One region of the Streptomyces sp. NPDC001480 genome, then DNA from elsewhere that is predicted to be linked to it. Evidence: riboswitches for the same ligand, from Rfam matches in the RefSeq annotation. Region 1 holds a riboswitch; each other region holds the start of a gene.

What was found. A riboswitch is a leader RNA that binds a small molecule or an ion and turns the genes downstream of it on or off. The one in region 1 is predicted to bind cobalamin.
Region 2: it holds a riboswitch for cobalamin, as region 1 does, so the genes downstream of both, ACFY01_RS27335 (ribonucleoside-diphosphate reductase subunit alpha) here and ACFY01_RS29925 (CbtB-domain containing protein) in region 1, are expected to answer to the same signal.
Region 3: it holds a riboswitch for cobalamin, as region 1 does, so the genes downstream of both, ACFY01_RS21930 (HoxN/HupN/NixA family nickel/cobalt transporter) here and ACFY01_RS29925 (CbtB-domain containing protein) in region 1, are expected to answer to the same signal.

Annotation. Positions count from the first base shown of each region.
Region 1 is NZ_JBIAVX010000012.1:336,473-343,815, reverse strand. It holds gene ACFY01_RS29965 (PP2C family protein-serine/threonine phosphatase) at 1-353, opposite strand, end outside; gene ACFY01_RS29960 (alpha/beta fold hydrolase) at 353-1,156, opposite strand; gene ACFY01_RS29955 (hypothetical protein) at 1,362-1,616, shown strand; gene ACFY01_RS29950 (hypothetical protein) at 1,723-2,220, shown strand; gene ACFY01_RS29945 (hypothetical protein) at 2,217-2,468, shown strand; gene ACFY01_RS29940 (amidohydrolase family protein) at 2,481-2,852, shown strand; gene ACFY01_RS29935 (histidine phosphatase family protein) at 2,926-3,516, shown strand; gene ACFY01_RS29930 (CbtA family protein) at 3,545-4,297, opposite strand; gene ACFY01_RS29925 (CbtB-domain containing protein) at 4,319-4,540, opposite strand; cobalamin riboswitch at 4,577-4,721, opposite strand; gene ACFY01_RS29920 (acyltransferase family protein) at 4,753-5,892, opposite strand; gene ACFY01_RS29915 (zinc-binding alcohol dehydrogenase family protein) at 6,109-7,086, shown strand; gene ACFY01_RS29910 (alkaline phosphatase family protein) at 7,158-7,343, opposite strand, start outside.
Region 2 is NZ_JBIAVX010000011.1:153,480-160,822, forward strand. It holds gene ACFY01_RS27330 (ribonucleotide-diphosphate reductase subunit beta) at 1-869, opposite strand, end outside; gene ACFY01_RS27335 (ribonucleoside-diphosphate reductase subunit alpha) at 869-3,262, opposite strand; cobalamin riboswitch at 3,386-3,518, opposite strand; gene ACFY01_RS27340 (GNAT family N-acetyltransferase) at 3,564-4,070, opposite strand; gene mctP (monocarboxylate uptake permease MctP) at 4,155-5,783, opposite strand; gene ACFY01_RS27350 (DUF3311 domain-containing protein) at 5,780-6,043, opposite strand; gene ACFY01_RS27355 (GntR family transcriptional regulator) at 6,179-6,943, opposite strand; gene nagB (glucosamine-6-phosphate deaminase) at 7,143-7,343, opposite strand, start outside.
Region 3 is NZ_JBIAVX010000008.1:326,255-333,597, reverse strand. It holds gene ACFY01_RS21940 (FAD-dependent oxidoreductase) at 1-840, opposite strand, end outside; gene ACFY01_RS21935 (TetR family transcriptional regulator) at 958-1,581, shown strand; gene ACFY01_RS21930 (HoxN/HupN/NixA family nickel/cobalt transporter) at 1,612-2,721, opposite strand; cobalamin riboswitch at 2,750-2,934, opposite strand; gene ACFY01_RS21925 (ArsR/SmtB family transcription factor) at 3,015-3,374, shown strand; gene ACFY01_RS21920 (LAETG motif-containing sortase-dependent surface protein) at 3,401-4,312, opposite strand; gene ACFY01_RS21915 (glycoside hydrolase family 13 protein) at 4,597-6,243, shown strand; gene ACFY01_RS21910 (DUF4142 domain-containing protein) at 6,240-7,028, opposite strand; gene ACFY01_RS21905 (DUF6445 family protein) at 7,253-7,343, shown strand, end outside.

The sequences.
Region 1 (7,343 bases):
ACGGGCAGCCGGTCGCCCTGGGCCGTCTTCATCTCCAGGGCGATGCCGCTCAGCTCGCCCTGCATGTGCAGCAGCGGCGCGAAGTGCGTCTCGTGGTACAGCTTGCCGCCGACGCTCAGCAGGTCCGCGAAGCGCCTGCGTCCCACCACGGCCGCGCGTTCCAGGCCGAGCCAGTCCAACAGGGTGGAGTTGATCTTGGCGATGGTGCCGTCCATGAGGGTGGACAGATAGCCGCAGGGTGCCGACTCGTACAGTTCTTCGGCACTGTCCTCGAGGAGTGCGGTGAAGGCGGCGTACGTGGCCGCCTCGTCGCCGGTGCCGGGGGGCTCGGGCACGCCGTCCGTGCGGCACATCACGGCCGGGTCTCCAGGAAGTCGAGGATCGCCCGGGTGGTGGCTTCCGGTGCGCTCAGCTGGGGGCAGTGTCCGGTGGCGTCGAGGGTGACCAGGCGGGAGGAAGGGATCGCGGCGTGCACGTAGGCGCCGACCTCGCGGGGCGCGATGACGTCAGAAGCGCATTCCAGCACCAGCGTCGGCACACTCACGCTCTTCAGGTCGTCCCGGCTGTCGGACAGGAAGGTGGTGCGGGCGAAGACACGGGCGATGTCGGGGTCGGTGGCGCAGAAGCTGTTGGCCAGCTCCTCCCCCAGCTCCGGCCGTTCCGGATTGCCCATGATCACCGGGGCCATGGCGGAGGACCAGCCCAGGTAGTTGGACTCCAAGGAGGCCAGCAGCTCGTCGATGTCCTCCGCGCTGAAGCCACCGCGATAGCCGTCGTCGTCGACGTAGCACGGCGACGGCGCCACCATCACCAGCGCCCCGATCCGCTCCGGCGCCGCCTGCGCCGCCAGCACCCCGACCATGGCGCTGACCGAGTGCCCCACGAACACCGCCCGCTCCAGGTCCAGCTCCTCGCACACGTCGGCCACGTCCTGGGCGTAGCCGTCGAGCGAGGAGTACCGCTCCTGACTCCAGGCCGACAGGTCCGAGCGGCCGGAGCCCACGTAGTCGAACAGGACCACCCGGTACCGATCGGTCAGTGCCGGCGCGACGAACCGCCACATGTTCTGGTCGCAGCCGAACCCGTGCGCCAGTACCACCACCGGCGCGCCGGCGGGACCGGCGACCGTCACGTTGTTTCTACGGCGGATGTCCATGCCAAGCATCCTCCCACCTGCCCCACACGGCTCCCGGAAGGGGGCACAGGCCGCCATTCGGAGCACCGAACGGTCAGCTCTTCCGGTGCTTGCCGGACGACTCGCAGGGGGCGCACACCTCGGCGGGGGTACGGCGTCTGGGCAGCAGATGCCCCGACCCACGAGGAGAACAGCCGTGTACGCAGCCATCAGAAGGTACTCAGGGGTGACCGACCCGGCCGAGGCTGGGCGTCGGGTGAGCGAGGGGTTCGTGCCGCTCATGCGTCAGATCCCGGGTCTCCTGGCCTACTACTGGGTCGACGCCGGCAACGGAGTCATGGTCTCGACCAGCGTCTTCGAGAACGAGGCTGGTGCCGACGAATCGATCAAGAAGGCAGCGGTCTTCGTACGGGACAACCTCGCGCCGCTGCTCCCCAACCCTCCCGAGGTCATGTCCGGCCAGGTCGTGGCTTCCGTATGACGAGGACGAGGGCACGATCCGACGGCCCGCCGCGTCGGCGGATTGGCGCATGATCGGCACGGAACAGGCCGGGCATGGCGTACTTTCTGATCACGGAGCCGATCTTGTGATCCGGGCCGACGCGGTGCACACACTGTTGCCCGGCCAGGCCCCGCAGCGGGTACTGGCCGTGCGCGGTGACCGCATCACGGCCCTTTCCCAGACCCACACCCGCCTGATCCACGCGGCGCTCGGCGCGCACGACGTTCCGGTGCACCAGGCCCGCACCATCCCCGAGTTCCTGGACCTGATCCGGCAGCGGGCCAGGACCACTCCCGAGCCCCCCGTACCGCCGGGCGGTGTCATCGGCCGCGACGCCGACGGCAAGCTCGACGGCAGGCTGATCGACAACGCCCTGGGCCTGGTGGAGCGCCTGTTCCCCGCCCCCGACCGGGCCCAGCGCATCGCCGGACTGCGTCTGGCCAGCAGCCAGTACGCCGCCACCGGCATCGGCACCGTGCGCGACTGCGCGGTACTCCCTCGACGACTACGCGGCGATGCTGGCCGCCCGCGAGGCCGGCGCGCTGAGCACCGGTCCGTGTCCTCGTCTCGGCGCTCGGTATGACCAGCGCGGCCCAGGTGGAGGACCTGCCCGACGCGCTGGCCGAGGCCGTCCGCGCGGTCCGTGTCCTGCTGGACGTCTACGAGCGTGTCCTCCGGCGCAACCCGGGCCTGCCCGCCGGGACGCTGGTGATGGAGCACGGCGGCCTGGCCGGCCCCGAACAGCGCGCCCGTGCCGTGGCCCTGGGCATCCCCGTCACCATCCGGCAGCCACTGCTGCACGACAGCGCCGAGGTGGAAGAGGGCTTCTGAGGCCCGGAACGCGTGGCCCGGCTCTTCCCGGCCCGGGGCTGGCTCGACCTGGGCACGCAGGTCAGCACCGGATCCGGCTTCCCCGTCGGCCAGTTCGGCGCCATGCGTTCCGTCTGGGGCATGACCACCCGGCAGACCGTCATCGGCGTCCGGGGCCCCGAGCACGCCATCACCTACGAAGAGTCCCTCGCCCTGCACACCGTCAACGTCGCCCGGCTGACGGGCGAGGAGGACCTGCGCGGCACCCTCACCCCCGGTCGCTTCGCCGACCTCACCGTCTGGGACCAGGGCCCCGCCCACTGCCCCGCCGACGTCCTGCGCGACCTGAACCCCCGTCCGCACCATCGTCGGCGGCCTCCTCGTCACGCCGCCGGCGCGCGGTAGAACACCTGCCTGTTATGTTCGCGACCGAGGCAGGCGATCCGCGTCCCATGCCGACCGCAGGAGGAGCAGCCACGTGACCAGCCGCGTCACCTTCGTCTCGGCCGCGACGAGCCCGTCGCTGCGCCAGGCCCGCTTCTACGACGGCGATTCGGTGGACGACGCCGGGGCGGCCCGCGCCCGCTCGGCGGCCGGGTCGTTGCCCTCGCCGGCCCGGGTGGCCACGTCCCCGGGTGCGCGCTGCCGGGAGACGGCGGCGGCGCTCGGCCTGGACGTCGTGGAGACGCCGGAGTTGCGCGGTCTGGACGTGGGCCGCTGGCGAGGCCGCACCCTTGACGAGGTGGCGGCGGCCGAGCCGGAGGCAGTGGGCCACTGGCTCGCCGATCCCGGCTGGGCAGGACACGGCGGGGAGTCGGTGCGGGACGTGTGCGAGCGGGTCGGGCACTGGCTGGACACCGCGCAGGACACGGACGGCCGTACGCTCGCCGTGGTCGAGCCGGAAGTCGTACGGGCCGCGGCCGTTCACGTACTGGGCCTGCCCGCGTCCGCCTTCTGGCGGCTGGACGTACCGCCGCTGACGGCCACGGAGCTCAGTGGGCGGGCCGGACGGTGGAATCTGCGGCTCGGGCAGCCGCTGGCCGCGTCGGCCACCGTCTCGGCGCGCTGAGACCCTCCCTCCCGTGTCCCGGAAGCGTTCAGTTCGGGGTGGGAGCCGTCCGCCCGGACCGGGCCGCCGCGGGTTCGGGATTGAGCTGCCGCTCGGCCAACTCGCCGAAGAGCAGGCCGAATCCGCCCCACAGGACGGTCTGGACGGCCAGGGCCGACAGGCGGAACCGCCACAGCAGGGTGGCCGGGAAGTCCTTCGGCACCTCGTTGACGACCGGCAGGAACGCGTACGCCAGTCCGATCACGACGACGAACGCGGCCACCGCGGCCACCGTCGCCCACCAGGTGCCCAGAGCGGGCGCCAGGCGTTTGCCCAGGAGGGTGGCTCCGATCGCGAGAAGGATGCTGAGCAGCATCATCAGGAAGTACAGGGTGGTCCGCTTGCCGATGGTGTCGGGCTCACCGACGGACGGCGGGTTGGCCGGGTACTTCAGGAACGGGACGACGTACACGGCGAGCAGGGCGCAGCCGGACAGCAGCAGAGCCGTCGCCCGTGGGCTGAAGCGGCCGATCCGGCCCAGCGCGAAGCAGTACGCGAGCGCGGCGATGCCGCCGAAGGCGACCCCGTAGACCAGGACGCCGGTGGCGAGGCCGGCGGTGGACTGGAGGGAGCGGGAGACGACCTCCATCTCGTGTTCGTGGGAGTGGGCGTCCTCGAAACTGATCGCCTTGTCGACATTCGGCTCACCGAGGAGGTAGGCGACGACCAGGGCGAGCACGCCGGCGGCCAGGCCGGCGAGCATGCCCCGCACGAGGAGATTTCTTACCGTTGCGGAATTCATGGGCGTGCGGCGTCCCTCGCGTCAGTGGCAGGGGAAGCCGAGCAGGTGGCGGGCGTCGTGCACCCACTCGTGGACGTCCGTGCCGTTGAGCACGGAGGTGGCGCCCTGCTCGGCGCCGACGAAGTACAGCAGGACCAGCATCAGGATGCCGAAGAAGACCGCCCAGGGGGCTATCGCCTTCAGCGGCAGCTTGGCGGGGATGGCGGGAGTGGTGGCTGTCGGCTGGGCGACGGACTGCGCCATGGCAGTGCCTCCTCTGGGAGTTCGCGTCCCATCTCGGTGGTGCACAGGACGACGGCCACGGGTCTGACTCGCCGGACGCCCCGGAGGGCGTCTGGCACACAGTGGCGCGACCGTGCCGGATTCCCACCGGCTTCCGTCTCGCCGTCGTCAATATCGGACAGACCGTACCGCAGTGACGCGGACACGGCCAAGACCGCATGGGGCCCGGTGGGTCAGCGTGAACGTGCCGGCGAGAGCATGGACTTCCAGGACCGGTTTCGTTTGAAGGGAAGCTCGAAGAGCCGCGCGAACAGCCGAGCCGACAGCACCGAAGCGGGCAGCCCCAGGACCAACGTGAAACAGAACGTGGGCAGTCCGGCCGACACGTACTGCGGGGCGATCTTCCGGACGACGACCATGACGATCGGCAGATGAATGAGGTAAAGGCTGTACGAGAAGTCACCGAGGCTACGCATGGACCGCATGGCCAGCAGTCGCATCACGCATGCCGGCCGCCCGGTGGCGATCGCCGCCAGAAACATCGTCATGGCCGGTGCGACGGCGAGATCCATCCAGAAGTAGTGCTTTGTCGTCCAGGCCGATCCTTGGACGGCGATGAGCAGTATCACCGGCACGGCGGCCAGAGCGGCGAGCCAGTGCCAGGGCATGCGTCGGACCTTCTCTCCCGCGACGATGATTCCCGCGCCGACCAGACCGGCGACGAACACGGGCGCGAGATTCGGGGTCAGCCAGTTGTCACCTTCGTCCGGCAACGCGTTGTCGGCCAACAGCCCGCGCAGGACGACCAGCAGCGTCACACCCCCGACCAGGAGTACCGCCCCCAGCCGTCTCCGGACAAGGAGCAGCAGCGGGAAGACGAGGTAGAGCTGCGCCTCCACGGCGATCGACCAGAACGCACCGTTCGGCGTGCGAGCCGTGAGGACATCCTGGGCGACGAGGCCGTACACGAGAACCGTTCTGATGTTCGGCGGCCCATGATGCGACGCGGGCACCACGAAGTAACCGATCACCACGCTCAACGCGAGTGCGGCCCAGTACGGCGGAAGGATTCGCCAGGCTCGGCGCCGTAAGAACCGGAGGACCCCGCCCTGCCGCCAACCACCGCGCGCCGGGGAGATGGCCAGCGAAAATCCGGACAGTACGAGGAAGAAGACAACGGCGAGGCGTCCGTACATCAGCCAGCCCAGCCAGGGCGGCCCCGAGTTTTTCGGAAAGCCGGGAAAGGCGAGCAGCCAGCAGTGGAAGAGAACCACATACAGTGCCGCCAGACCGCGCAGCCCGTCCAGGCCCGGCACATGGCCGCCGCCGCGGGTGCCGCCGTGGGTGCCGCCCGTCCCGTCCGCCTGCCGCACCAGGGCCGCGTCGTCGGACTCGATGCTGACGGCACGGCTCGATAATAAGGAAATTGTTCGGCCCTTCCTCTCGGTCGGGCGACCCCGCGCCACCCGCGGTGACTCATACGTCGCACACAGCGAGGAGGTTCAATGCCGCTTGCCCAGTGTTCGACGAACGTCGTACGGTGCCAGTGTTCGCTTTTCGTTGAACATCGTCGGAGGGTGCGTTCCGCTATGCGCGCAGTGGAGTTCCAGGAGTACGGCGGCCCCGAGGTGCTGAAGGTCGTCCAGGCCGACGTTCCCGAGCCGGGGCCGGGCCAGGTGACCATCGACGCCGCCCATGTCGGCGTGAACTTCGCCGACCTCAAGGCACGCGCCGAGGGGTACCGGGTCGAATCCCTGCCCTTCCGGCCCGGCCTCGAGGTCTCGGGACGAGTCCGGGCCGTCGGTGACGGCGTGACAGGGCTGCGTCCGGGGCAGGAAGTCGTCGCACTCGTCAACGGCGGCGCCTACGCGGAGGTCGTGGTCGCCGAGACCGCCACGGTCTTCCCGCTCCCCGAGGGCCTGGACCTGCGGACCGCGGCCGCGCTGCCCACCGTACTGCCGACCGCGCACGCCCTGCTCCATGAGGTCGGGCGGCTGCGCGCCGGAGAGAGCGTGCTGATCCACGGCGCGGCGGGAGGCATCGGCACGGCGGCCGGGCAGCTGGCCCGGGCGGCGGGCGCGGGCGCCGTGTACGGCGTGGTCTCGTCCTCCGCCAAGGCCGGGCACGCTCTCAAGCACGGCTATGACGACGTGTTCACCGACGACACCTTCCTCGACGACGTCCGCCGCGCCACCGCCGGCCGGGGCGTCGACCTGGTACTCGACCCCGTGGGCGGCGACACCCTGCGCAGCGGGCTAGACGCCCTGGCCGTCTTCGGACGCCTGGTGTCCTTCGGCAACGCGAGCGGAGCCGAGCCGTGGCACGTCGGGCAGCCCGAGCTCTACCCGCTGGGCCGTTCCGTCGCCGGCTTCTCCATCCTCGCCCTCGCCCGGACGGCGCCCGAGGCGCTGCGCTCGCTCGCCGAACGCGCCTTCCGTACGGTCGTCGACGGCACCGTGACCCTCCCGGTCACCGCCGAGTTCCCGCTGTCGGACGCGGCCGAGGCCCACCGGCTGATGGGCGGCCGCACCTCCACGGGCAAGCTGCTGCTGCGGACGGCCGACTGAGCAGCCCGGGACCGAAGATGCCCCTGGCCGGCGGTGACGCCGACCAGGGGCAATTCAGGGGGCGGGTCAGGTCAGCCGTCGGACTCCGGCGAGGGGAGGTAGGCGCCGGGCACGTCGTTCGGCGCGTAGATCTTGCTGTCGCCGGGGTACGGCTTGGTCCAGTTGTGCGTCTCGTACCACGTGAGGCGGTTCATCTGCTCCGGGTTCGCGAAGTCCGGCACCGCCTTGGTCCCGGTCAGTCGCTGGTGCGACTCCCA
Region 2 (7,343 bases), on a different contig from region 1:
GCGAAGCCGAGGCGCGTCAGACGCTGGTCGGCGACGCACTCCAGGTACTGTCGCATCGAGTCGGTGTTCATACCCGGGAGGCCGTCACCGCACAGGTCGCGCGCGAACTGGAGCTCGGCCTCGACGGCCTCCCGCAGCATGTCGGTGACCTGCTGCTGGAGCTCGTCGTCGAAGAGGTCCGGCTCCTCCTTGCGGACGGTGTCCACGACGTCGAAGGCGAAGGACATGTGCATCGTCTCGTCGCGGAACACCCAGTTGGTGCCGGTGGCCAGACCGTGCAGCAGACCCCGGCTGCGGAACCAGTAGACGTACGCGAAGGCACCGTAGAAGAACAGGCCCTCGATGCACGCGGCGAAGCAGATGAGGTTGAGCAGGAAGCGGCGGCGGTCGGCCTTCGACTCCAGCCGGTCCAGCTTCTCGACCTCGTTGATCCACTTGAAGCAGAACCCGGCCTTCTCGCGGATGGACGGGATGTTCTCCACGGCCGCGAAGGCGGCGGCGCGGTCCTCCGGGTCGGGCAGATAGGTGTCGAGCAGCGTCAGATAGAACTGGACGTGCACGGCCTCCTCGAAGAGCTGGCGGCTCAGGTAGAGCCGCGCCTCGGGGGAGTTGATGTGCTTGTACAGCGTCAGCACCAGGTTGTTCGCCACGATCGAGTCGCCCGTCGCGAAGAACGCGACCAGCCGGCCGATCAGGTGCTGCTCCTCCGGTGACAACTTGGCGAGGTCGGCGACGTCCGAGTGGAGGTCGACCTCCTCCACGGTCCAGGTGTTCTTGATGGCGTCCCGGTAGCGCTCGTAGAAGTCGGGGTAGCGCATGGGGCGGAGAGTCAGCTCGAAGCCGGGGTCGAGCAGGTTCTGGTTGGGCATTACTGGCAGGCCTCGCAGGACTCGGGGTTTTCCAGGGAGCAGGCGACCGCGTCGGGGTCGGCGACCTGCTGGACGGGGATTGTCTTCTGGGGCTGCGCCTGGCCCTGGGCGGCGCGGGCGATGCGGGTCGCCGGGCGGGAGCGCAGGTAGTACGTCGTCTTCAGGCCCTGCTTCCAGGCGTACGCGTACATCGAGGAGAGCTTGCCGATGGTCGGCGTCTCCAAGAACAGGTTCAGGGACTGGGACTGGTCCAGGAACGGGGTGCGGGCGGCGGCCATGTCGATCAGGCCGCGCTGCGGGATCTCCCAGGCCGTGCGGTACAGCGCCCGTACGTCGGCCGGGATCCAGGCGAAGTCCTGCACCGAGCCGTTCGCGTCGCGCAGCGCCTCACGGGTGCGGGCGTCCCAGACGCCGAGCTCCTTGAGGTCCTTCACCAGGTACGAGTTGACCTGGAGGAACTCGCCGGACAGCGTCTCGCGCTTGAACAGGTTGGACACCTGCGGCTCGATGCACTCGTAGACGCCGGCGATCGAGGCGATGGTGGCGGTGGGGGCGATGGCCAGCAGCAGCGAGTTGCGCATGCCGGTCGTCGCGACGCGCTCGCGCAGCGCCGCCCAGCGCTCCGGCCAGGTGAACCCGACGCCGTAGTGGTCGGGGTGCAGCACGCCCCGGGCCGTACGCGTCTTCTCCCAGGCCGGCAGCGGGCCGTTGCGCTCGGCGAGGTCGGCGGAGGCCTCGTACGCGGCGAGCATGACGCGCTCGGCGATACGCGTGGACAGCGCCTTCGCCTCCGGCGAGTCGAAGGGCAGCCGCAGCTTGAAGAAGACGTCCTGGAGACCCATCGCGCCGAGGCCCACCGGACGCCACTTGGCGTTGGAGCGGCCGGCCTGCTCGGTCGGGTAGAAGTTGATGTCGACGACGCGGTCGAGGAAGGTGACGGCGGTACGGACGGTGTCGTCCAGCCGCTCCCAGTCGATGTCGCCGGTCGCGGTGTCGACGAAGGCGCCGAGGTTGACCGAACCCAGGTTGCAGACCGCGGTCTCCCCGTCGTCCGTGACCTCCAGGATCTCCGTGCACAGGTTCGAGGAGTGCACGACGTGACCCGGCTCGGCCGTCTGGTTCGCGGTGCGGTTGGCGGCGTCCTTGAAGGTCATCCAGCCGTTGCCGGTCTGCGCGAGGGTGCGCATCATACGGCCGTACAGGTCACGGGCCGGGATGGTCTTCTTCGCGAGCCCCTCGGCCTCGGCCTTGCGGTACGCCGCGTCGAACTCCTCGCCCCACAGGTCGACCAGCTCGGGCACGTCGGCCGGGGAGAACAGGGACCACTGCTCGTCGGCGTTCACGCGGCGCATGAACTCGTCCGGGATCCAGTGCGCGAGATTGAGGTTGTGCGTACGGCGGGCGTCCTCGCCGGTGTTGTCGCGCAGCTCCAGGAACTCCTCGATGTCGGAGTGCCAGGTCTCCAGGTAGACCGCGGCGGCACCCTTGCGCCGGCCGCCCTGGTTCACGGCCGCCACGGACGCGTCGAGGGTCTTGAGGAACGGCACGATGCCGTTGGAGTGCCCGTTGGTGCCGCGGATGAGGGAGCCGCGCGAACGGATCCGGCTGTACGACAGACCGATGCCGCCGGCGTGCTTGGAGAGCCGGGCGACCTGGTGGTAGCGGTCGTAGATGGAGTCCAGCTCGTCCTTGGGGGAGTCGAGGAGGTAGCAGGACGACATCTGGGGGTGCCGGGTGCCGGAGTTGAACAGGGTGGGGGAGGAGGGCAGGTAGTCGAGGCGGCTCATCAGGCCGTAGAGCGCGGCCACTTCGTCGACCGAGCGGGCTGTGTCGTCCTCGGCGAGGCCGCTCGCCACCCGCAGCAGGAAGTGCTGGGGCGTCTCGACGACCTTGCGGGTGAGGGGGTGCCGCAGGAGGTAGCGGCTGTGCAGGGTGCGCAGGCCGAAGTAGCCGAAGCGGTCGTCGGCGCCGGTGTCGATCAGCGCGTCCAGGCGGGCCGCGTGCAGCCGTACGAAGTCGGCGGTGCGGTCGGCGATGAGGCCCTCGCGGTGGCCGACGGCCACGGACCCGGTGAACGAGGTGACGCCCTGGGAGGCGGCCTCCGCGGCGATGCTGATGGTCAGCAGCCGGGCGGCCAGCCTGGAGTAGGCCGGGTCCTCGGAGATCAGGCCGGCGGCCGCCTCCGTGGCCAGTTCGCGCAGTTCCGCCTCGTCGGCGCGGGCGGACCGGCCGCGCAACGCGGCGGCGGCCACCCGGCCGGGGTCGGCGTCGGGCAGGTCGGCGGTCAGCTCGGTCAGGGTCCGCAACAGCGCGGTACCGGGACCGTCGGACTCCACCGGGGTCGCCTCGGTCGCCGGGATGGCTGAAGCCGGGTCGGCTGGCGCGATGGTCACGTGGGGCACTCCCTCGCTCGGCAGGGGGCCTGGCGGAGGGCAGGGGGCAGCACACGAGCGCGCACGGCGTCGCGTCCACCGGCCCACTCCACGAGGCCCGGACGTCAAGGCACCCGGGCCGGACGGCCGGGGCGCGCTGTCGGCAGGTCCTCGGACTGACTCCTGTGCACAGACATGCACAAGTACACCGTTGCGGGACAGTTCCGGATTCGCACCGGATTCCCCTGCGGCGACAACGAGCATGAGCATACATCTTGTGCTCGCCCGTCACGCCACCCCCAGATGTTGTGTCGGGGCGGTTTCAGAGCGTCAGCTCGTAGGTGAGGAGAGTGATGTCGTCGAGGTCCGGGATCGGGTTCCAGTCCCGCCCGGGGCTGCGGACGAAGCCGAGTCGTTCGTAGATGCGATGGGCGGCGCGCATGGTGCGCTGGGTCGACAGGACGACCCGTACACACCCCTCCGCGGCCCGCGCACGGTCCACGCAGGCACGGACGAGGGCCTCGCCGGCACCCCGGCCGCGCGCCGCCCGAGCGACCGCGAGCATCCGTATCTCGGCCTCTCCCGGTCCGGCGATGTCGGCCATGGGCCCGCCGGAGGGTACGAAAGTGACCCCGCCGAGTACGTTTCCGTCCGCCACCGCGACCAGCACGTCGGCGGCCGCCGCTCGCTTGGCCACGTCTCTGAGCTCACCGAGGTACCAGTCGCTCTCCCCGAAGTCGAGGAGGCCGTCGTCGAGGTAGGCGCGGGCGGTCAGTTCGCCGAGAGCCGCGTACTCGTCGGGTTCCACTTCACGGATCTGGATGTCCATGGCCCGCAGTGTGCCCCACGCACCAGACGGCGGGCCGCCGGATTTCCCGACGGCCCGCCGCAGCCCTGCCTGCTGGGGCCTCCTCTAGTGGGAGGCTCCGGCCGTCGCCGGGGGCAGTTCCACCTCGACGCCGGGGTCGCCCGCGTCCGCCGTGTAGTCCTCCGGCTTGGTCTCGTCGACGCCCTCGGGGGCCTTCGCCGCCTTCAGGACGAAGGTCAGGACCACCGTCACCACGACGTTCAGGACGAACGCCGTGAGGCCGATGTAGCCGATCTCACCGATACCGGGGATCTCCTTCGCCGAGCCGCCGAAGTGTGCTTGCGTCGGCGAGGCCACCCCGTACGCGGCGAACGTGCCGTACACCATGCCGACCGCCCAGCCGGCCAGCAGGGCCCAGCGGTGGAACCAGCGGGTGAACAGGCCGCCGACCAGCGCCGGGAAGGTCTGGAGGATCCAGATGCCGCCGAGCAGCTGGAAGTTGATGGCGACCGTCTTGTCCATGGTCAGGACGAAGACCAGCGCGCCCACCTTCACCAGCAGCGACACGATCTTGGAGACCCGGGTCTCCTCCTTCGGCGTGGCGTCCGGCTTGATGAAGTCCTTGTAGATGTTGCGGGTGAAGAGGTTGGCCGCCGCGATCGACATGATCGCCGCCGGCACCAGCGCGCCGATGCCGATCGCCGCGAAGGCCACGCCCGCGAACCAGTCCGGGAACATGTCCTCGAACAGCTGCGGGATCGCCAGCTGACCGTTGGTGACCTTCACCCCGGCCGCGATCGCCATGAAGCCCAGCAGCGCCAGCAGGCCCAGCATCAGGGAGTACAGCGGCAGGATCGTGGTGTTGCGGCGGATCACCTCACGGCTGCGCGAGGACAGGGTCGCGGTGATCGAGTGCGGGTACATGAACAGCGCCAGCGCCGAGCCCAACGCCAGCGTGGCGTACGTCCACTGGCCCGCCTCCGCCGGCACGAGCGCGCCGCGCGGCTTCCCGGTCGCCGGGTTGACCTGGCTGAACGCGTGGCCCGCCTTGGCGAAGACGTCGTCGAACCCGCCCAGCTTGATCGGGATGTAGATGATCGCGACGGCGATGACGATGTAGATCAGCGCGTCCTTGACGAACGCGATCAGCGCGGGCGCCCGCAGGCCCGACGAGTACGTGTACGCGGCCAGCACGCCGAAGGCGATCAGCAGCGGCAGGTCCTTCACGAACCAGTTGGTGTTCTCGCCGCCGCCGACGCCCATCACGTCCAGCACGGCCTGGATGCCGACCAGTTGGAGCGCGATGTACGGCATCGTCGCCAGGATGCCGGTCAGCGCCACCGCCAGCGACAGGCCCTTGGAGCCGAACCGGCCGCGCACGAAGTCCGAGGTCGTCACATAGCCGTGCTTGTGCGAGACCGACCACAGGCGGGGCAGGAACGTGAAGATCAGCGGGTAGACGAGGATGGTGTACGGCACCGCGAAGAAGCCCGCCGCGCCCGCCGCGTAGATCGCCGCCGGCACCGCCACGAAGGTGTAGGCCGTGTACAGGTCGCCGCCGAGCAGGAACCACGTGATCCAGGTGCCGAACGACCGGCCGCCCAGGCCCCATTCGTCGAGGCTGTGCTCGTTGTCGGCCTTGCGCCAGCGCGCGGCGAGGAAGCCCATGGCCGTGACGGCCAGGAAGAAGAAGATGAAGACGCCGAGCGCGACGCCGTTCACGCCGTCCTTCATTCCGCCGCACCCCCCTTCGCGGTGTGGCGGGACCGCTGGTCACGGCGCCACAACTGGTAGGCGGTCATGGTCAGCGCGGTGGAGATCAGCACCCACAGCATCTGGTACCAGTAGAAGAACGGGATGCCGATGAACGCGGGGTCCGCCTTCGCGTAGGAGCCGACCCACAGCATCGCCACGAAGGGCGCGACGAGACACAGGCCGATGATCACCCGGACCGGCGTCACCACCGGTGGTTTCACTTCAGGCGTTTCGGACATGCCACAGCTCCGTCCCCTCACTGATCACCTGTGTAATGCGCAGGCAATCTAGGCGACAGTGTCACGCCGGCGGAAGACCTCATCCGCATATCGGTATGTCGATTTCGGGGTTGTGGCGTGAAGATGCCGACTCGGCTAATCCTGCGGTCGCTTGAGTCTCGCCACGAACTTGTAGCGGTCCCCCCGGTACACCGAGCGCACCCACTCCACCGGCTTGCCCTCGCGGTCCAGGGAGTGCCGGGACAGCATCAGCATCGGCAGGCCCACGTCCGTACCGAGCAGACCCGCCTCGCGCGGGGTGGCCAGCGAGGTCTCGATGGTCTCCTCGGCCTCGGCGAGGTGGATGTCGTAGACCTCGGCGAGCGCGGTGTACAGCGAGGTGTACTTCACGAGGCTGCGGCGCAGCGCCGGGAAGCGCTTGGCCGACAGGTGCGTGGTCTCGATGGCCATCGGCTCGCCGTTGGCCATGCGCAGCCGCTCGATGCGCAGCACCCTGCCGCCGGCCGTGATGTCGAGCAGCTCGGCGAGCCGCTCGTCGGCGGTGATGTAGCCGACGTCCAGCAGCTGCGAGGTCGGCTCCAGACCCTGGGCGCGCATGTCCTCGGTGTAGCTGGTGAGTTGCAGCGCCTGCGAGACCTTCGGCTTGGCGACGAAGGTGCCCTTGCCCTGGATGCGCTCCAGCCGGCCCTCGACGACCAGCTCCTGAAGGGCCTGGCGGACGGTGGTGCGCGAGGTGTCGAACTCGGCGGCCAGCGTGCGCTCGGGCGGGACGGGGGTGCCCGGCGCCTGGGTCTCCGTCATGTCGAGCAGGTGCTTCTTCAGGCGGTAGTACTTGGGCACGCGCGCGGTACGGACGGTGGCGCCACTCTCGTTCTCCGCACTGCTGACGTCGGTGCTCATGCTCTGCCTTCCCGGCTCCGGGTGCCCAAGCGACCGACATGCCCATCGGCCACGGCTCACATCGTGGCACGGCTCAGCGCGTCGGGTCCCCACCCGCACGCTCCGTGATCTCCTCTGTATACCGTTGTGATCCTGCTTGGTCTAGTCCAAAGCCGTGGTTGCCGCACCTTGTACCTACCTCAAGCCGACCATGCCGGCCTCAGATGCCCTGCCAGTCCGGCTTGTGGGCATAGGTGTGCCGGAAGTAGTCCGCGAGCTTGAGCTTCGACGCCGCGGCGTCGTCGACGACCACCGTGGCGTGGGGGTGCAGCTGGAGCGCCGAGGCCGGGCAGACGGCCGCGACCGGCCCCTCGACCGTCGCCGCCACCGCGTCCGCCTTGCCCTCGCCGGTGGCGAGCAG
Region 3 (7,343 bases), on a different contig from region 1:
GAACACGTTGCCCACCCGGTAGTGGTCGACCTGCCGGGTCGCGTCGCCGAACCGCGAGGCGTTGTCCACGGTGGCCAGGACGGTCTCCTCGCCGTACACCACGCGCAGCGACTCGGCGATCTCCTCGAAGGTCACCGGCCTGTCCCTGGGCAGGTCCTCCTCGCCCACCGTCCCGCCGGTGAACCGGTAGCGGTCGCCGCCGACCGGCACCAGCATCACCCAGCGGTCGCCGGCCTCGCGCGTGAGTGTGCTGATGTGCCCCTGGGTCTTCGGCACGAGGTCGGACACGGACGACAGCCGCACGTCGGCCAGGACCGCCGTGTACGTCCCGGGCCTGCCCGAGAAGGGCACGCCGAGCAGCTTCCTGACCGTGCTGTGCCCGCCGTCGCAGGCCACCAGGCAGCGGGCCTCGATCCGCCGGTCGCCCGCGGTCACGACCACGCCGTCCTCGGACTGCTCCACGGCCGTCAACGGGGTGTCGCGCAGCACCTTGACCCCCAGCTCCGTGGCCCGCTGTTCCAGCACCTCCTCGACCTCCCACTGCGGGATCGACAGCGGGTAGGGGTGCGCGGTGTCCCACACCGTGCAGTCCAGCGGCACGGGCAGCAGCGCGAAGTGCCCGCCCACCGGCTCGCGTGCCGTCGCCCTGGCCCGCATCGGGTCCAGCAGGCCGCGCAGCTCCAGCAGTTCCTGGGTGCGCGGCTGGACCGCCCCGCCCTTGATCTGCTCGACCCGCTGCGGCAGGCGTTCGACCACCAGCGTCTGCACGCCCGCCAGCGCCAGTTCGCAGGCCAGCGTCAGCCCGGTGGGTCCGGCGCCCGCCACGATCACGTCGGTCATCGCTCCTCCTTGGACTCGACCGAGTGCAAAGCTATACCCAGTGCAAGAAATATTCGAGTGCAAGAAACATCTTGGTGCGAGAAAAATCCGGGTGCAGATTTTTGGTACGGTGGCGGCATGACAGGGCTGCGTGAACGCAAACGCGCTCGGACCCATGCCGCTATCTCCGACGCGGCCATCGCGCTCTTCCTCGAGCACGGGTTCGACCAGGTGTCGGTGGCGCAGGTGGCGGAGGCCGCCGAGGTGTCGAAGCGGACGGTGTTCGCCTACTTCCCCACCAAGGAGGAGCTCGTCATCCACCGCCTCGCCGACCACGAGACCGAGGCCGCCCGCGTGGTGCGCGCCCGGCCGCCGGCCGTCGGGCCGCTGTCGGCCCTCCGCGACCACTTCATGGCGGGCCTGCGCGACCGCGACCCGATCACCGGCCTCAACGACGTGCCGCAGATCCTGGCGCTGACCCGGATGATCCTTCGGACCCCGGCGCTGCGCACGAGGATGGTCCGCTTCGACGAGGGCGCGGAACGCGCGCTCGCGGAGGCGCTGCGGGACACCGCCGAGGTCCCCGCGCTGACCGCGCGCCTGGCGGCCGGTCAGATGGTGGGTGCGCAGCGGCTGCTGTCCATGGACAACTTCCAGGCGGTGGCCGGCGGCCGGTCCGCCGACGACCGTTACCCGGAGGCGGTCGCCGACGCCGAACACGCCTTCACGCTGCTGTCCGAGGGGCTGGCCGCGTACGTGTGACCGGCGACGGACCCTGGAGGGCCTGTCCGGTCAGCACACCTGGTCGGTGCCGGCCGGTGCCGGTGCCGGTGCCGGTGCCGTCCAGCGTTCCTCCACCCTGGCCACCTTCCAGTAGGTCAGGGCCGCCGCCCACACCACTACGAACAGGACGACGATGGTGTAGCCGACGTTGTCCAGGTCGAGGCCCGCGATCCAGCCGGTCAGACCGTCGCGGAGGTCGAGCTTGTCGTGCAGGACGCCGACCAGCTCGATGGTGCCGATGAAGAAGGCGACGGCGATGGACAGCCCGGTGATGGTGAGGTTGTAGAAGACCTTGCGCACCGGGTTCGAGAACGCCCACTGGTAGGCGAAGTTCATGAACGTGCCGTCGAGGGTGTCGAACAGGCTCATCCCGGCCGCGAACAGCAGGGGCAGGCAGAGGATCGCGTACCAGGGCAGGCCGGCCGCCGCGCCCGAGCCGGCCATCACCATCAGCGTGACCTCGGTGGCGGTGTCGAAGCCGAGGCCGAAGAGGAAGCCCAGGGGGAACATCTGGCCGGGGCGGGAGACGGACTTCGTCAGGCGGCCGAGGACGCGGTTCATGAAACCGCGGGAGTCGAGGTGGGCCTCGAGTTCCGCCTCGTCGTACGTGCCTGCCCGCATCGCCCTGAACACGCGCAGGATGCCTGTCAGGGCGACCAGGTTGAGGGCGGCGATGAGGTAGAGGAACGTGCCGGAGATCGTCGTACCCATGAAGCCGAGGACCTGGTGGGTGCGCGAGCCCTCGTTCATCACCTTGCCGGCGAGCTGGGTGCCGCCCGCGATCAGCGCCGCGAGGACGACGACCACGCTGGAGTGCCCGAGCGCGAACCAGAAGCCCACCGACACCGGCCGCTTGCCGTCGGCCATCAGCTTGCGGGTGGTGTTGTCGATCGCGGCGATGTGGTCGGCGTCGAACGCGTGCCGCATGCCCAGGGTGTAGGCGGTGACGCCGAGGCCGATACCGAAGGCCTTGGAGCCGACCTTGTAGTGCTCGGGGACCACGAGCAGGAAGAGGATCCCGAAGGCGACGACGTGCAGGGCGACGATCACCGTCAGCAGCCCCGCCGTCCTGACCGTGTCCTCGCGCCGCCACTTGAAGGAATTTTCCGGCAGGGTCATCCGGTTCACGCTCCAGCACCTCGTGGATCACTTCGTGAGCTGCCGTGGCCGGTCTCCTGGCTTACGGGTCATGCGTCCGCCGTCCCTGCCTTCCCGGTCGTACGACCAGTGGCCCGGCGGGTGCCGGACGGGACGGGAACTCCCCGATCACAGTGGCGAGGGCCGCGTCGACATCGCATCGACTTCCCGAACACCACGGCCCGCCCACCGTAGGTGCGCGGGCGGTCGTCTGCATAGCTGCGCACCTGCGCAGGTATCGAAGATCACAGAACGGTGCCTGCGAACATGGCGGTATGCATCTCGTGCCTGCCGACCGCGCGGACCGTCGCACCATCGACGGTCACCGGGTGTGCGACGCCATCGCCGCGATCGGCGAACCCGGCCATGTGCGCGCCTGGGCCGACCGCTTCGCCCTGCTCGCCGACGCCAAGCGCCTCGCGCTGCTGCTCGCCCTGCACCGCACCGGCCCGCTCGCCGTGTCCGACCTGGCGATCGCGACGGGAATGAACGACCCCGCGGTGTCGCAGGCGCTCAGGCTGCTGCGGGCCGCGGGGGTCGTGGAGGGGGAGAAGGAGGGCCGCGTGGTCAGGTACCGGGTGGTGGACACGGAGGTCCAGGACCTGCTCGGGCACTGCGCGGCCGACGGAGGCTGACCGGACCCGGCCCTCCCGGGGCGGGGTCAGCCGCGTGCGGTTCGCTTGCGGCGGGTTGCTACGACGATGGCGGCGCCGCCGGCGAGGAGCACCGCCGCGCCTCCGGCGATGATGCCGGAGCCGCTGCCGCCACCGGTCTCGGCGAGGTCGCCGCCGCCACCGTCGGGGGTCGGGGCCGGGGTCGGGGTCGAGGTCGACTCAGAGGCGGACGGGGTCGGGGTGGCGGTGGACTTCGACTCCGAGGCGCTCGGGGTCGGGGCCGTCGGCTGGGCCGGGGCGGAGGCCGGCGTGGTGGGGGTCGGCGTGGCGGACTCGGTGGAGGTGCACTCCTTCGTGCCGCCGTTCCAGGCCGCGATCAGCTTGTCCTTGATCACCGGGTGGTCCGGGCCCTTGGGCAGGTCGCCGTGCTCGAAGCCGTCCTTGGCGTGGAGCTTGCCGTCGAACTTCACCGCGCCCCGGTACAGGTCGAGCTGCGCGAAGCAGCCCGCGTCGGGCACCGCGATGTCGAGGGAGTCGGTCTGGCCCGGCTTGACGGTCACCGAGTCGAAGTCGACGAAGACCTGCTCGCCGGAGGTGTTGAAGGAGGCACCGTGGGCGAGGTAGGAGGCCAGCGAGGCGGTGCAGGTCGAGGCGTCACCGGCGGTGCGGACCTTGATGTGGACCTTGCCGTCGCCGGTGGGCCTGAGGTTCTGGTCGTCGACCTTCACCGAGTCGAAGAAGCTGGTGCCGTCGAGCGAGAACTGGCAGCGGTCGGTACCGGTCTCCGTGCCCGCGCCCGTGCCCGGCTTGTAGGTGCCGCCGGACTTCCAGCCGTCGCCGCCGGGCGCGTCGTCGGCCAGAGCGGCGGAGGCGGCGGCGACGGAGGCCGCGCAGAGGGCGAGCGTCGCGACGCCCGTCCCCAGCAGGCGGCGCGTGGTGGCACGGATCGCTATGGACATGTGTATCCCATCAGGAGTTCTGAGAGTGCTTCAGGCAGCGTGAGGCGGCACGCGGCAGGCAGAAGCAGGTCGAGGACACCGGGCCCATTGGTCACATGCGCCACAGCGTGTGCACATGGTGGGTCGACCGGCTGAACCCTGTCAACCTGCGCCGGAACAAGGGGAGTTCGGGAAGTCATCACAACTTCGCCACACTGGGAATGATCTATTCCGCAGAGTGTGAAGGTTCGCTTTCCCGGCAATGTGGACAGGCTTTCCCTGTCGTCCTTCCCAAGGGAGCCACTGTGAACGACCTCTCGTCCAGGAACCCCGACTGGTGGCGCCAGGCCGTCGTCTACCAGGTCTATCCCCGCAGCTTCGCCGACGCCGACGGCGACGGGCTCGGCGACGTCCGGGGCATCGCCGAGCGCCTGCACCACGTGGCCGCGCTCGGCGTCGACGCCCTGTGGCTGAGCCCCTTCTACCCGTCCGAACTCGCCGACGGCGGCTACGACATCGCCGACCACCGGGACGTCGACCCCCGCCTCGGCGCACTGGACGACTTCGACGCCATGGTCGCCGAGGCCCACCTGCTGGGCCTGAAGGTCGTCGTCGACATCGTCCCCAACCACACCTCGCACCGGCACCCCTGGTTCCAGGAGGCGCTGCGGGCCGGTCCCGGCTCCGCCGCCCGCGACCGCTACGTCTTCCGCGCCGGGCGCGGCGAGCGCGGCGAACTCCCGCCCACCGACTGGCAGTCGGTGTTCGGCGGCAGCGCCTGGCAGCGGGTCCCCGACGGCCAGTGGTACCTCCATCTGTTCGCCTCCGAGCAGCCCGACCTCAACTGGGACAACGAGGAGGTGCGGGCCGACTTCCGCACCACCCTGCGCTTCTGGTCCGACCGGGGCGTCGACGGCTTCCGGATCGACGTCGCCCACGGCCTGGCCAAGGACCTCACCGAACCGCTCCGGGACGTCGGCGACCTCGGCCCGACCGGCGAGGAGGCCCTGGAACACGTACCCCCCGGCAGCCACCCCTACTGGGACCGGGACGAGGTCCACGAGATCTACCGCGACTGGCGCAAGATCTTCGACTCCTACACCCCGCCCCGCACGGCGGTCGCCGAGGCCTGGGTCCCGGACGCCCGCCGCGCCCTCTACGCCCGCCCGGACGAACTGGGCCAGGCGTTCAACTTCGAGTACCTGCAAGCCGGTTGGGACGCGGACGAGCTGCGCCGCGTCATCACCGGCTCGCTGCGCACGGCCCGTACGGCAGGGGCCTCCGCCACCTGGGTCCTGTCCAACCACGACGTCGTACGCCACACCTCGCGCCTGACGCTCCCGCCCGGCACGGACCACGACGCCTGGCTGCTCTCCGGCGGCCGGGCACCCGCGATCGACGAGGCGGCGGGCCTGCGCCGGGCCCGGGCGGCGACCCTGCTGATGCTGGCCCTGCCGGGATCCGCGTACGTCTACCAGGGTGAGGAACTCGGCCTGCCCGAGGTGGCCGGTCTGCCCACCAAGGTCCTCCAGGACCCGATCTGGGAACAGAGCGGCCACGTCCGCAAGGGCCGCGACGGCTGCCGGGTGCCGCTGCCGTGGACGACCGGCGGCCCGTCGTACGGCTTCGGCGCGGCCGGCGCCTGGCTGCCCCAGCCGCCGGTCTTCGCCGCGTACGCGGTCCAGGCCCAGGACGGCGTCGAGGGCTCCACCCTGGAGCTCTACCGCAGGGCCCTGCGGCTGCGCCGCAAGCTCCTGGAGGGCGAGTCGCTGACCTGGGCGCCGGACGCACCCGCCGGCGTCCTCCAGTTCGCCCGCTCGGACGGCTGGCGGTGCGTCACCAACCTCGGCGACGGGCCGGTACCGCTGCCGCCCGGGGAGGTGCTGCTGAGCAGCGTGCCCTTGCCGGGCGGCGGGGTACTGCCGCCCGACACCACCGTGTGGCTCGCTTAGCCGCCCGACGCGCCGGGGGAGGGCGCGGCGGCGGGGGCCGAGGGGGCCGAGCCGACGCCCAGGCCGCTGAGGTCCAGCGCGGTCGACGTCTCGGTCGGCGGCGCGGTGAGCACCACCTGCGGCTGCCCGGCGGGCGGTGCGGGCGGGGTCAACTGGGAGGCCGGCATCTTCGGCGGGTTCGTCTGCGTGTTGAGGGTCGTGTCGAAGTCGACGTCGCCCGTCTTCTCCATGACCGTCATGTGGTCCAGAACCGTGTCGTTGGCCTGGTCGGCGAGGGCGCGCACCAGCGAGTTCTTGGTGGTGGAGCGGACCTTCGCGATGGTGTTGAAGATCGATCCGTGCGTCATCCGCAGAATGTTGGCGAAGTCGACGTCGAACTGCTTGCCGCTGTCACTCTTCAACTGGGTGACGAAGCCCTCCTGCTGGGGGCTCGCGATGTTGGGCAACGTGATGTTCAGCAGGGGTGCGATCTTGCGGCAGGAGACGTCCAGCGCGGCGTGACCGTCGATCAGGTGGTTGCTGGCCGTCTTGACCGCCGCCGACTGGCCCTTCTGGAGCCCGAGCTGGCCGACCGGGTACTCCCAGAGTCCCGCCGCGCGCACCTTGACCACGAAGTCCCGGTCGCCCTCCGTCAGCGGTCCCCACTGGGTGTTGGCGATGATCCGGGACTGGTCGCTGGAGACGGTGGAGACCCCGAGCATGCTCGGGTAGACCATTGCAGTGAGCGTCACCGCCATGGCCCCGCCCACGAAGAGAGTTCCCGTCGCGTTCCGCGAAAAGCGCACCGTGCCTCCTGCCCGGTAATGGTTCCCACTCGCGAGGCGAGCGGTTCGGACGCACAGCAGTACGGATGGGGAAGCCAGATGACTCTATGGTTTCGGTAAAAAGTTGCGGGAGTGTGTGGCGGTGGCCTGTCTTTCCGCTGGTCGAACCCCTTTCCGTTGACCGAACATTGACCAGTCGTGGGGCGAGTCCAGACGGACCCCGGCTATACGTTCACCGCATGTCCATGCCATCACGGCCCGGTCGGCCCGCGCGGGCCGCCACCCCTCTCCCCGTGCTTCCCTACCGCAAGCCCACCAAGGGCCGCGACTACTGGG